DNA from 2 places in the Paenibacillus ilasis genome. Region 2 is predicted to be linked to the other one. Evidence: riboswitches for the same ligand, from Rfam matches in the RefSeq annotation. Region 2 holds a riboswitch; the other holds the start of a gene.
What was found. A riboswitch is a leader RNA that binds a small molecule or an ion and turns the genes downstream of it on or off. The one in region 2 is predicted to bind FMN.
Positions count from the first base shown of each region.

Region 1: linked by a shared signal. The riboswitch ahead of ribD (bifunctional diaminohydroxyphosphoribosylaminopyrimidine deaminase/5-amino-6-(5-phosphoribosylamino)uracil reductase RibD) and the one ahead of ACETK5_RS25365 (DMT family transporter) in region 2 are both predicted to bind FMN.

Region 1 covers NZ_JBHDJG010000001.1:3,786,294-3,792,635, reverse strand. The annotation lists gene ACETK5_RS17120 (spore germination protein) at 1-474, shown strand, start outside; gene lysA (diaminopimelate decarboxylase) at 593-1,924, shown strand; gene ACETK5_RS17110 (peptidylprolyl isomerase) at 2,132-2,563, shown strand; gene ACETK5_RS17105 (acyl-CoA thioesterase) at 2,630-3,031, opposite strand; FMN riboswitch at 3,234-3,417, shown strand; gene ribD (bifunctional diaminohydroxyphosphoribosylaminopyrimidine deaminase/5-amino-6-(5-phosphoribosylamino)uracil reductase RibD) at 3,686-4,786, shown strand; gene ribE (riboflavin synthase) at 4,810-5,478, shown strand; gene ACETK5_RS17090 (bifunctional 3,4-dihydroxy-2-butanone-4-phosphate synthase/GTP cyclohydrolase II) at 5,524-6,342, shown strand, end outside.
Region 2 covers NZ_JBHDJG010000003.1:241,005-247,346, reverse strand. The annotation lists gene ACETK5_RS25375 (choice-of-anchor I family protein) at 1-2,656, shown strand, start outside; gene ACETK5_RS25370 (hypothetical protein) at 2,820-3,191, shown strand; FMN riboswitch at 3,422-3,588, shown strand; gene ACETK5_RS25365 (DMT family transporter) at 3,724-4,704, shown strand; gene ACETK5_RS25360 (sigma-70 family RNA polymerase sigma factor) at 4,912-5,454, shown strand; gene ACETK5_RS25355 (hypothetical protein) at 5,484-6,342, shown strand, end outside.

The DNA.
Region 1 (6,342 bases), on a different contig from region 2:
GTTGAATTCGGTGTGGATTTGCTCCGTTTGGCTGCCGTGCATACGCCGACACCGCTAGCGTCGGCGATGGGGTTGATCGCTGCGATCTTGATCGGCGACATCGCGGTTAAGACCGGATTGTTTGTCAACGAGGTTGTCCTGTATATGGCGGTTGCGTCCATCGGGATGTACGCTACTCCGAGTTATGAGCTGGGACTTGCAAACCGGATGGTCAGGCTGCTCCTTCTGCTTGCAACAGCCCTGTTCGCGGTGAAGGGCTTTGTCATCGGGACGACGCTTCTGATTCTGCTCCTGACGACCCATCGTTCCTATAACTCGTCTTATTTGTGGCCGTTTATACCATTTAGTGCAAAAGCGATGGGTGAAATTTTATTCCGTAAACCGCTGCTCATGTCAAGAAGACGCCCGTCTATCAACAAAACGCGCGACAACACCAAAATGGGTCCTGAAATGAATCCGAGAGGCGAGCATTAACAATAACACAAATGTTGTGTTGAAAAATCCATTTTGATTACCTTCCGTTGTCTGCTATACTGTGAACAATTATTCGATTACCCTATTTTTGAATCAATGGATCGGAGGAATTGTAAGCATGTTTTTACACGGTACAAGCAAGATTAACGATCAGGGGCATTTGGAAATCGGCGGGTGTGACACATCCGATTTGAAAGCTCAATATGGAACACCTCTATATATTGTAGACGAGCAGTCGGTTCGTAATCGCTGCCGGGAATACATCGAGGCCTTCAAGGCATCAGGCTTGAAGTTCCAAGTCGCGTATGCAAGTAAAGCGTTTTGCGTGATGGCCATGTGCCAATTGGCTGACCAGGAAGGGATGTCGCTTGACGTCGTTTCCGACGGAGAGCTGTACACCGCACTTGAGGCCGGATTCCCGGCAGAACGGATTCATTTCCACGGAAATAATAAAACGCCGGAAGAGATTGAGATGGCGCTGGATGCGGAAATCGGCTGTTTTGTTGTCGATAACGTAGTTGAACTTCATATGCTGCAAGCGATTGCTGCCGAGAAGAACCGGAAGGTCAACATTTTGCTTCGCGTGACACCGGGTGTTGAGGCTCATACGCATGAGTATATCTCAACAGGCCAAACGGATTCGAAATTTGGCTTCGATATCGGCAACGGCTCAGCTTATGAAGCGGTGAAGCTTGCCGAAGCTCAAGCGAATATTCATCTGATGGGCATTCATTCCCATATCGGCTCCCAGATTTTTGAGGTGGAAGGCTTTCAGATGGCCGTTCAGCGCGTAGCTGAATTCGCGGCTTCCGTTAAAGAAGGCTTGGGGGTTGTATTCAAGGTTGTGAACCTGGGCGGTGGTTTCGGTATCCGTTACGTGGATGGAGATACGCCGCTTCAAGTATCCCAGTATGTAAAAGCGATCACGGATGCCGTGAAGACCCACTTTGCGGGCCTTGGTTCCGAACTTCCTGAAATATGGGTGGAACCGGGCCGGAGCATTGTTGGTGACGCAGGCACCACCCTTTACACGGTAGGCACAAGCAAGGATATTCCCGGAGTACGTAAATACGTTGCCGTAGACGGCGGAATGACGGATAACCCGCGTCCGGCGCTGTACGAGTCGAAATATGAAGCGTTGCTCGCAAACCGGGCTAATGAGAAGCCGGAAGAAACGGTATCCATTGCCGGCAAGTGCTGTGAGAGCGGAGATATGCTGATCTGGGACCTGGAGCTTCCGAAGGTAGCAACAGGCGATTTGCTGGCTGTATCCTGCACAGGCGCATACAACTATTCCATGGCTAGCAACTACAACCGGATCCGTAAACCTGCGGTCGTATTCGTGAAGGACGGACAGAGCAATCTGGTCGTACGCCGTGAGTCCCTTGCGGACATCGTCAGCCATGATGTCGTGCCGGCAAGTGTAACGAAAGAAACTGTAACGAGCTAAACGGATGTTTTACGCCTCTAATATCCAAGAGGGCCCGCCACTGCCTCCGGCAGCGGTCAGGGCTCTTTGGCTTGCCCAGGACTTGATATGGAATGTGTGAACGGGGGACAAGATCGCTTTGCTTCGGGGCTCAATTCATAGTAAACTATACAATGCATTGTAAAAAAATCGAGTGAAGCGTTCTAATAACGGAAGGAGATAACACATATGGCTAAAAAGGCGAAGATCACATTGGAGAACGGCAAAGAGGTTGTGCTTGACCTGTTTGAGAATGATGCACCGAACACGGTAGCTAATTTTGAGAAATTGGCAAACTCCGGTTTTTATAACGGTCTTGTGTTCCACCGCGTAATCCCTGGGTTCGTGGCGCAAGGCGGTTGCCCACAGGGAACGGGAACCGGCGGTCCTGGCTATACAATTAACTGCGAGATCAACCCTAACAAGCATGAGCGTGGAAGCTTGGCCATGGCGCATGCCGGCCGCAACACGGGCGGAAGCCAGTTCTATGTTTGCTACGAGCCGCAGCCGCATTTGGACGGACAGCATACGGTGTTCGGTAAAGTTGTAGAGGGCATGGAGTACGTGGATGCATTCAAAGGCCGCGACAAAATGGAAAAAGTAGAAGTATACGAAGCATAACAATCAGCTTCTGTTCAGGACAGGCTCACCCTTAAGGGTGAGCCTGTTTGATTATTCGGGGAGGGATTACGCAGGGGCAGGGAATAATTGGCGGAGCTCTTCCGGAACAGGCCTGCTCCTACGAGTAAGTACATCCATCGCCACACTGGTAACGGCAGCATCCGCGCAAAGCTCTCCCTCTTCGTTGTAAATCGTCTGAATCAGCACATAACTCGTACGACCGATAGATTTCGGTTCGGTCACGACGGTTAGCCTTTCGCCTTGGCCGCACTCCTTGCGGTAATTGATATTGATATTGACGGTAACGGTCTGGATCCCGAGCCGTTTCAACATATCATATTGAAGGTCTCCTGCTTCGTACCATTCCTCACGGCCCCACTCCAGATATTCCAGGTATTTGGCGTTATTTACATGTCCGTTGACGTCGATTTCCGTAGGACGGACGACAATGTCCAGCGAAGTTTTCATCGTTACGCGCTCCTTTTTTAACTTTATCTTGCTCCCGTGTTTGCCCAACTTAAACTGTTCTCCCTTGGAGGAGAATTCTCCTTCTACTTCCAATACACATATTGGTATTAAGTTATAAACTTTAAAAAAGTTAGTTGTTTTTTCTTGCAATTTTCAAAAGGTGGTGATAAGATTCTTCATAAGATCAAACAATTTCATATGTTTAATCCTTCGGGGCAGGGTGAAATTCCCTACCGGCGGTGATGAACGCAGTGATTGAGCTTTAGAAAGCAGATGGCTGCGTCTTAGTCCGTGACCCGGATATGCGTGTGCTGTTGCACACCGTATGCGGTGGACCTGGTGAAATTCCGGGACCGACAGTATAGTCTGGATGGGAGAAGGAGTGAAAGACACATAAGCAACATGTGCTATTTGTGTCTATGCGCACAACGTGATATGCGTTATGTGCAGGTTTTCACATGCGGTTCAAGCCTGTACTTGCGATGATTTGATGTCGCCGGTAACGGATTTGAGTTGTTTGTTATAAGCAAAACCTGCATTCATGACGGTTATTTAGCGTGTCGATTATTAACTTCCATCAAGCTCTGTTAAGGATTCCCCCGAATCTTTGGCAGGGCTTTTTTATGTGAACGTTGGGAAAGGAGCATGTTTAGCATGGATATCGTCAACGATGAATTCTATATGTCACTTGCGCTGGACCTTGCTGAACGTGCTCAGGGTCAAACCGGGATTAATCCGGTTGTCGGCTGTGTGATAGTTAAGGATGGCGCGCTTGCAGGGGTAGGAACGCATTTGGAGCGTGGAACACCGCATGCTGAGGTTCATGCCCTGAATATGGCTGGCAGCAAAGCGGCGGGCAGTACGGTGTACGTGACACTGGAACCCTGCAGTCACTACGGTACAACGCCGCCTTGCAGCGAGAGGCTGATTGCCGAGGGTGTTCAGCGAGTGGTTGTTGCTTGCGAGGACCCCAATCCTCTGGTTGCGGGCAAAGGGATTCAAATGCTGCGTGCAGCGGGAATCCGGGTTGAGACCGGTGTCCTTAAGGAGCGTGCTCTTCGCTTGAACGAAACCTTCATTAAGTTCATTACGACAGGTCAGCCCTTCGTAACGTTAAAAACAGCCAGCACGCTGGACGGCAAAATCGCTTCGAAAACCGGCGATAGCAAGTGGATATCCAATGAAGAATCAAGAGCACTTGTGCATACGCTGCGTCATCGCCATCAAGGCATCATGGTAGGCGTGTCTACAGTTATCGCCGATAATCCGAGTCTGACGACGAGACTTGGCGTGGACGGGCTGGATCCGGTTAGGATCATTGTGGACTCCAGCTTGCGAATCCCGCTCGACAGCCATGTCGTGACAGACGGATTGGCGCCGACGTGGATCTTGACGACGGAGCAGGCGGATGAGACGAAGCGGACCGGGCTGGAAGAGCTGGGAGCCCAGGTTATCCCCTGCGGGCCAGGACCGCGTGTGGATCTGAAGGCTGCGATGGCGAAGCTGGGACAGATGGGGATTGCCTCCATTTTGCTGGAAGGTGGCGGCACGCTGAATGGCTCGATGCTGGAACAGAAGCTGGTGGATCGGCTCATCCAGTTTATCGCCCCTAAGATTATCGGAGGGTATGATGCGCCTGGAAATTACATGTTCAGCGGATACGAACAGATGGGTCAAGCGATTATGCTGACAGGACTTGAGACGGAAAGACTGGGCGACAATATTTACGTCACCGGGATTCCGGTCTGGAAATAAGGCGAAAGAAAGGAGGGAAGCCTGTGTTTACTGGATTGGTTGAGGAGATCGGCGAGATGAGGCGTATCGGACGGAAAGGCGAAGCCATGCTGCTCAGTATTTCCGCTAGCCGGATCATGGATGATTTAAAGCTGGGGGACAGCGTATCCGTTAACGGCGTCTGTTTGACAGCTACATCCATTGACAAAGGTATATTTACGGTAGACGTGATGCCGGAAACCTATAGAAATACCAATCTTAAGGAGCTGCAGCCAGGCGGAAAGGTAAATCTGGAACGGGCGATGGCGGCCGGAGGTAGATTTGGAGGCCATATCGTTCAGGGGCATGTGGATGGCGTCGGCGTCATACGGAGCGTACAGGCAGATCAGAATGCCGTGGTATACGAGATCGCACCTGCGAATGGGGACGTATTCAAATATATCATTCCGAAAGGCTCCGTCACACTGGATGGAATCAGCTTGACCGTTGTCAAAACAACAGATTCCTCCTTTACGGTATCCATCATCCCCCACACGCTGGCGGAGACGGTGCTGGCTTATAAAAAAGCAGGCGATACGATTAATATCGAATGCGACATTTTAGGGAAATATGTAGATCACCTGCTGCATTACGGCTCACAAGGAGCAGGGAATCAAGGCGGGACAAAACCGGGAATCAGCAGGGATTATCTTGCGGAGCATGGATTTGCCTAAACCAGGTGCTTTATATGGTCTCCATGAGAAGAAGGAGGAGTAGCGATGGATGAGCGCTTTTCATTTCATACAATCGAAGAGGCGTTAACCGATTTGAAGGAAGGCAAGGTCGTCATTGTCGTAGATGATGAAGACCGTGAGAATGAGGGCGATTTTATCGCATTAGCAGACAAGGCAACCCCGGAGGTCATTAATTTTATGATCACGGAAGGCCGAGGTTTGGTATGTTTGCCCATGACGCAGACCAGAGCTCAGGAGCTCGACCTCAAACCGATGGTTGCCCAAAATACGGATTATCATGGAACGGCCTTTACGGTTTCCATTGATCATAAGGACACCACAACAGGCATATCTGCCTATGAACGGTCCATAACCGTCAAAGGTATACTGGATTCGAGTGCATCTGGCTCAGATTTCCGAAGACCCGGTCATATGTTCCCGCTGATCGCAAAAGATGGAGGCGTCCTGCGCCGGGCAGGACATACGGAAGCGGCTGTCGATCTTGCTAGATTGAGCGGCTCCTATCCGGCCGGCGTCATCTGTGAAGTGATCAAGGAAGACGGCACAATGGCCAGGCTGCCGGATCTCGTGGAGATTGCGAAGAAGCATGATCTGAAGCTGATTAGCATCAAGGATCTGATTCATTACCGCAATGACAAAGAAAAGCTTGTCCAGCGAGAGGTGGCTGTGCGGATGCCGACCGACTTTGGCGTGTTTCAGGCCGTTGCCTACACCAACGACGTGGACAATAAAGAGCATGTAGCCCTGGTAAAAGGGGAGATCGATGGAAATGAGCCTGTGCTCGTGCGCGTGCATTCCGAGTGCCTGACAGGAGACGTGTTTCACTCCCATCGCTGCGATTGC
Region 2 (6,342 bases):
CGATCAAGGCACCAAGACGCTTGCAAATTTCGTGAGCAAGGCGCAATTCCCGCTTGTCAGCGCGAATGTGGATCTGAGTCAGGATGCTAACATTTCGCACCTGATTCGTAAGCCGGAGGTGATCGATACCGATCAGCCAAAGACGACGGCAAATAACGGGGTTTATCCTTACGTCACGCTTCTGGTGGACGGTCAAAAGGTCGGGGTATTCGGATTAACGACCGAGGATACGGCAGAGACGTCGAGCCCAGGTAAAGATGTGGTGTTCCGTGAAGCGGTGACCTCAGCTCGTGCAACCGTGGAGGCGATGGAGCAGGAAGGGCTAAACATCATCATCGGTCTGTCGCATCTTGGGTACGCCAAAGATCAGGCGCTTGCCGAAGCAGTTGAAGGCATCGACCTCATTGTTGGAGGCCATACCCACACAACGCTCAATGCACCGGAAGTGGTGACGGACAATGAACACGGTACACCAACCGTCATCGTGCAAGCGAATGAATGGGGGAAATATCTCGGCCGGGTCGACTTGCAGTTTGACAAGGAAGGCAATGTTCTCGTTGGAGACGGCGAACTCGGCGGCAAGCTGATTCCGGTAGACCATACGGTCGCGGAAGACACGCAGGCTAAAAATATGCTGGCTCCTTATAAAGCGGAATTGGAAGAGCTAATGAAGCAGGTTATCGGCACTGCAGGAGTGGCGCTTGATGGAAAACGCGAGAATGTCCGCTCCAAGGAGACAAACCTGGGCAATCTGATTGCGGATGGCATGCTGGCAAAAGCCAAAGAGCTGAAAAACGCCGATATTGCTCTCACCAATGGAGGAGGTATTCGCGCAGCCATTGATGAAGGTGAAATCACGATGGGCGAGCTGCGTACGGTGATGCCTTTTGGAAATACGCTGTTTGTCATGGACGTCACAGGACAGCAGCTGAAAGACGGACTGGACAACGGAATTAGCGGTGCCAAATTGGCGGATCTGCCAGGAAAATTCCCGCAAATCGCCGGGATGAAATTTAAATGGGATCCAAACGCTCCGGCAGGTGATAAAGTGTTCGATGTACAGATTATGAAGGATGGAAGCTACAAACCTTTGGTATTGACCGAATCGTACCGGATGGCAACAAACAGCTTTGTGGCCAAGGGCGGGGACGGATATAAATCCTTTGCCGAAGCGATTGCCGAAGGGAAATATAACGAGGATCTGGGTTATCCGGATTATGAAATCTTCATGGAATATGTGACCAAGCTGGGCGGAAAGGTTTCGCCGAAGGTGGAGGGAAGAATTACGGAGCAGAAGAAACCGGCGAATCCTGGCGACGGCTCCTCACCGGGATCAGGTTCAGGATCAGGTGGTTCGGGAGGCGGTTCTGTAACACCGCCGGTATCTCAGCCTAACACTCCTTCCTCGGGCGGAGACACATCATTGCCAATCGTAATGACAGGCAAGGATCTGATGATAGGCGCTGCAAGCGGAGCTGTGGACCACATTACGGTGAAGGAAGAGGCATGGCAGAAGGCAGTTGCCGGATTGTCTGCGAACGGGCAGCAGGAACTGATTATTCGGGCTCCGGAGTTGAACCGTGCCGCGGAGCTATCCCTTTCGGCAGCAGGTCTGAAGCAGGCCATGGAGCGGAATTCGAATGCGACCCTGGTGCTGGAGACTGCACTTGGTTCCTTCCGTCTTCCGATAACGGCTCTACATTTGGATGAGGCTTTGGAGCCGGCGCAGGGCTCCGGCAGCATCCAAGTGAAAATATCCATGACCCCGGTTGGCAGCAGGGTGGTGGATGCTATGACAAGCAAGGCAGCTTCCATGGGTGCCTCGATGGCAGCGAATGGAGCGCTTCAGTTTGGCGTAGCGGTTGGAGCACCAGGCGCAGAGCAAGAACTGAAGGATTTCGGGAAGCGTGTCATCAGCCGTATCCTGCCGCTGCCGGCAGGGAAAGCTCCGAATTTGGTCACTGCTGTAATCTATGACGCAGAAGCGGGAACCTTCCGATTTGTACCGGCTGCCGCGACGACATGGAACGGTAAACCGGCCATCGAAGTGAAGCATGCCGGAAACGCCATTTATGCACTCCTGCAGTACAAGAAAACCTTTACGGATCTGAACGGCCACTGGGCGAAAGCGGAAATTGAATCCATTTCCTCCAAGCTGCTCGTGAACGGAGTCAACGCTAACTCGTATGCACCGGGCAAGGTGATCACACGCGCCGAGTTTACGGCTATGCTGGTCCGCGCAATGGGACTTAGTCCAATCATCGAGAGCGGATCATTCAAGGATGTCCAGGATGACGCCGCGTACGCCGGCGAGATCGGCGCAGCGTCGCGTTACGGCTTGGTCGAGGGTGGCACCGGCGGTGACTTCTCGCCAAATGCTGGCATGACGCGGGCAGAAATGGCTGTGATGATCACCCGTGCTATGGATGCGGTAAGTCCGACAGACCTGCCGAATCAGGGTGCAAATGCCGCTACCGGATTCAAGGATCAGTCATCCATCCCTGCCTGGGCGGCTCCCCATGTAGCCAGTCTTACGGAGCAAGGCATCGTGCAGGGCGATGATCATGGTCATTTCGGAGCACTCGATTCGGTTACCCGCGCCCAAGCGGCACTTGTTCTGAAACGTACTTTGGCTGCATTGAAGTTTATGAACTAAGCGAAACAGGAATCCATTAGAAGTAAAAGACCGTCCTTAAGGTTGCTAAAACCTTAAGGGCGTTTTTTATACCAATGTAAATGGCGAGCGATTAAAGCGAAGTGCTCTGGTACCCGATAATATCTGTAAGTGATAGAATAACGATTGAGAAGGATGTGAGTTCATGCGCATTGAGTCTGCATATACATACTGGAGTCCTGTAAAACGGTTGAACGCTGAATCAGCCCAAGGAGGATTTGAACAGCTGCTCCAGAAGAGCACGAAGGAAGAAGAGGGCAAGGGAAAGCTGATAACCGTAAGGGAAGGCGGTTATTTGCGTCAGTATATGGTTCGGCCGGATGGAAGCAAAATGTTATTAAGCGAGACGAAGCAGTACGAGAGTGAATCCGCCGCCAGTTCATCAAACCTATCGTTGTCGTTGCCTCGGGCAGGCGGAGGAATGGGCCTTAACACCAAGGACGCCCTTGATCTGCTCTGCCTTCAAGCTGGGGTGGTCGGTACCCGTTCTAACTACAAGGTATTTGATATAACCTAAAATGAAAATGGCAGAAAAACATACTGGTAACAAATTGATACTTGCTGTATAATTCTCAGTAAGTCTTGGTTGAACGTGAGATTTTTCATTGTATTCCAGTCTAATTTCAATTATTTTGAAAATAGATGTATTTACATGAAAGGATTCATGCTATAATTTCAATACATCAACTAAGCTTATAGGAATTATCGGTCAATCAGAATATTGCATGACAAAAATAAAACATGAATATGGATCTTCGGGGTAAGGTGAAATTCCTAACCGGCGGTGATGGTTCGTTCCGGCGTGAACGAAACTCAGCCCGCGACTCGCTGCATGCTGGCACGAACAAGTATGCAGCGACTGACTTGGTGCAAATCCAAGGCCGACGGTAAAGTCCGGATGGGAGAAGATCAAAGATGAGTTTGCCGTGGATGCGAAATTTTCCATTCGGGCGCAGGCTTATTTGATCAGCCCCCGTAACGTCGACATATGTCGATGATGGGGGCTTTCTGCTAGTAAGACCTCCGTATTCAAGACAGGAGAGGGCAAGATGAGTAATATGAATACTGGAGTCAAGGTGAAACCCTTTGGTTCCGACGCACAGGCAAGTCGACGTTTTAAAGGAGGGTTTTGGCTCGTCGTATTGGGAGCCGCCCTGTGGGGCGTAGACCCGTTATTCCGGGTCATTCTGCTTAAAAATCTGACTTCGGCTCAGATCGTTTTGCTGGAACATATCATCATTTCTCTGATCGCAATCCCTGTATTGTGGAAGAACCGCGAGGAACTAAAAGGCCTTGGCTGGAATCATGTCGGCGCGCTGCTGTTTATATCCTGGGGCGGCTCGGCATTGGCTACCGTATTGTTTACGATGGGGCTGTCGAGCGGCAATCTGAATGCCGTCCTGCTGCTTCAGAAGCTGCAGCCGCTGTTTGCCATCATTCTGGCCAGCTTGCTTCTGAAAGAGAAGCTTCCGCGCCATTTCGGGATTCTGCTCATCATCGCTTTGGCGGGCACGTATTTACTGACCTTCGGTTTAACCTTGCCGATTGGCCATTGGAACGAGTTTATTCAAGTTGGCAGCCTCTTGTCCTTAGGCGCAGCAGCGCTGTGGGGCGGTTCAACCGTCATGGGGCGCCTGATGGTAGGCAAACTGAAATACGAGACGGTAACCTCACTGCGTTTCGTGCTGGCACTGCCGCTCCTGACCGTCATTACATGGAGCGAGGGGGCAACATGGAATATGCCAGCCTGGAATACCGGGGCATTTGCCTTGGTATCGCTGAACCTGATCGGCCAGGCATTGCTGCCCGGTCTCCTGAGCCTGCTGGTTTATTATAAAGGATTAACCACGACCAAAGCCTCTGTGGCAACACTTGCGGAATTGAGTTTTCCTATGGTTGGCGTGCTCATCAACTGGATTGTATTCCAGCAAATCGTGACAGGTCCTCAGCTTCTGGGATTCCTGCTGATCTGGATCGTGCTGTTTATCATATCCAGACAGCAATCCGAGGCTTCTCCACAATTACAGTAATTTCATTAGTGCTTGCAGATAAGCCGATCCGAATTGGATCGGTTTTTTTTGTCGTTACAAAGTTATTCCAATGGGCCTGCCTGGCGAAAGGATCATTTTTTCGAAAGATGTGTAGGGTTTTCGAAATTATAGGTGTCTTATATAGTAGCGCCTGATCTATGGCTTGGTTCAACCAGAGGAGACGGTTATTAAGGGGGGGGAGGATCCATGGAGGATCGAACATTGCTGGATGGGCTTGCGAGGAAAGATCCGCGATGTTTTGAAGCATTGGTTGACCGCTATTCACGCTACATAGCCGCGGTGGTCGCTAAGGTGGCAGGCGGGCGGTTTAATTCCTACGATGTGGAGGAAATAGCCGGTGATGTCCTCGTTAAGCTGTGGACAGACGGGCACAAAATCATCCTGCGCGGAGATAGTCTTAAGCCTTATCTGGCCATATCCGCGCGTAATCATACCTTGAATGCCTTGCGCAAAAGACAGCGGGTCATTGAATCCGAATTGGAGGATGATTCCGTATTTTGTCCCTCTGCGGAGGCATTGGCTATTCTCCGTCAGGAGAAGGAAACGATAAGCGGCATGGTGCAGGGGATGGGCGAACCGGATCGTGAAATCTTCATCCGCAGGTACTTCTATTTGGAGAAAGTCCGCGATATTGCAAGCAGGCTGAATATGCAGGAGAAAGCCGTCACCGCCCGAATCCGCCGGGCAAGGGACAGACTGCGCATTCATTATGAAACCGAGAACCCGTAGGATTTTCTATATGGACCGTGTCTATAGGAATGAAGCTTCAAATCGATAGCGAAAGGGGATGGATGCAAGTGAAGCGGCGAATTGTAGATATTATGGCCAATATCGACAATCAGGAGCTGGAGGATCTCCTCCTTACGGAGGAAGAGGAACGCGAGTTGACGCAGAGGATCGATATGGAACGAATCAAGAGCAATGCGATGAGCAAGATTCAAGAGGAGGAACCTATGGTGTACAAAAACAGGAAAGTGAAAAAATATAAAGCCAGTATTGTTATCGCTGCCGCGATGATCATGATACTTAGCACGACGGCTTTTGCGAGCCAATATATGGATAGCTTGAAGCAGTTCTTCGGTCAATCCGCGTCCATCGCGGAAGATGAACGATCCCCTATACAAGGAACGGATACTGTATCCGGGGTGACCATGAATGTTGAAGAAGGAGTTTATGTCGGCAACAGCGGTTATTTGGTGGTCAGCTTTACGAAAGAGGATGGTACGCCATTCCCCGCGGGTGTTTCGATACCCGGACTTGAGTTGAAAATGGAACATGATGTGAGTTATATGGTGGGACAGCAGCTTCTTGACGATAACAAAAAGCTTGTCGGCGTATTTGAGATGGATGCGGCGAATGATCTCGACGGGCTAAAAGCACGGATCACAGCCGATCAAATCACAGCGGCGGACGACACCCAAGCTGTTGAAGGGCCATGGGATGTTCAATTCACCATTTCTCCTGGCAAGCAAAGAGAGCAAAGCCTGAATCTGGCGATCGATGAGAATGAGGAGGCACTATCTCTCAGCACCATTAGTGTTTCTTCCATCGGTGTGGCTATCGAAGGCAAGCGTACCGACGGTGAGCTGGATAAACTACCGGAATATACGCCGGAGG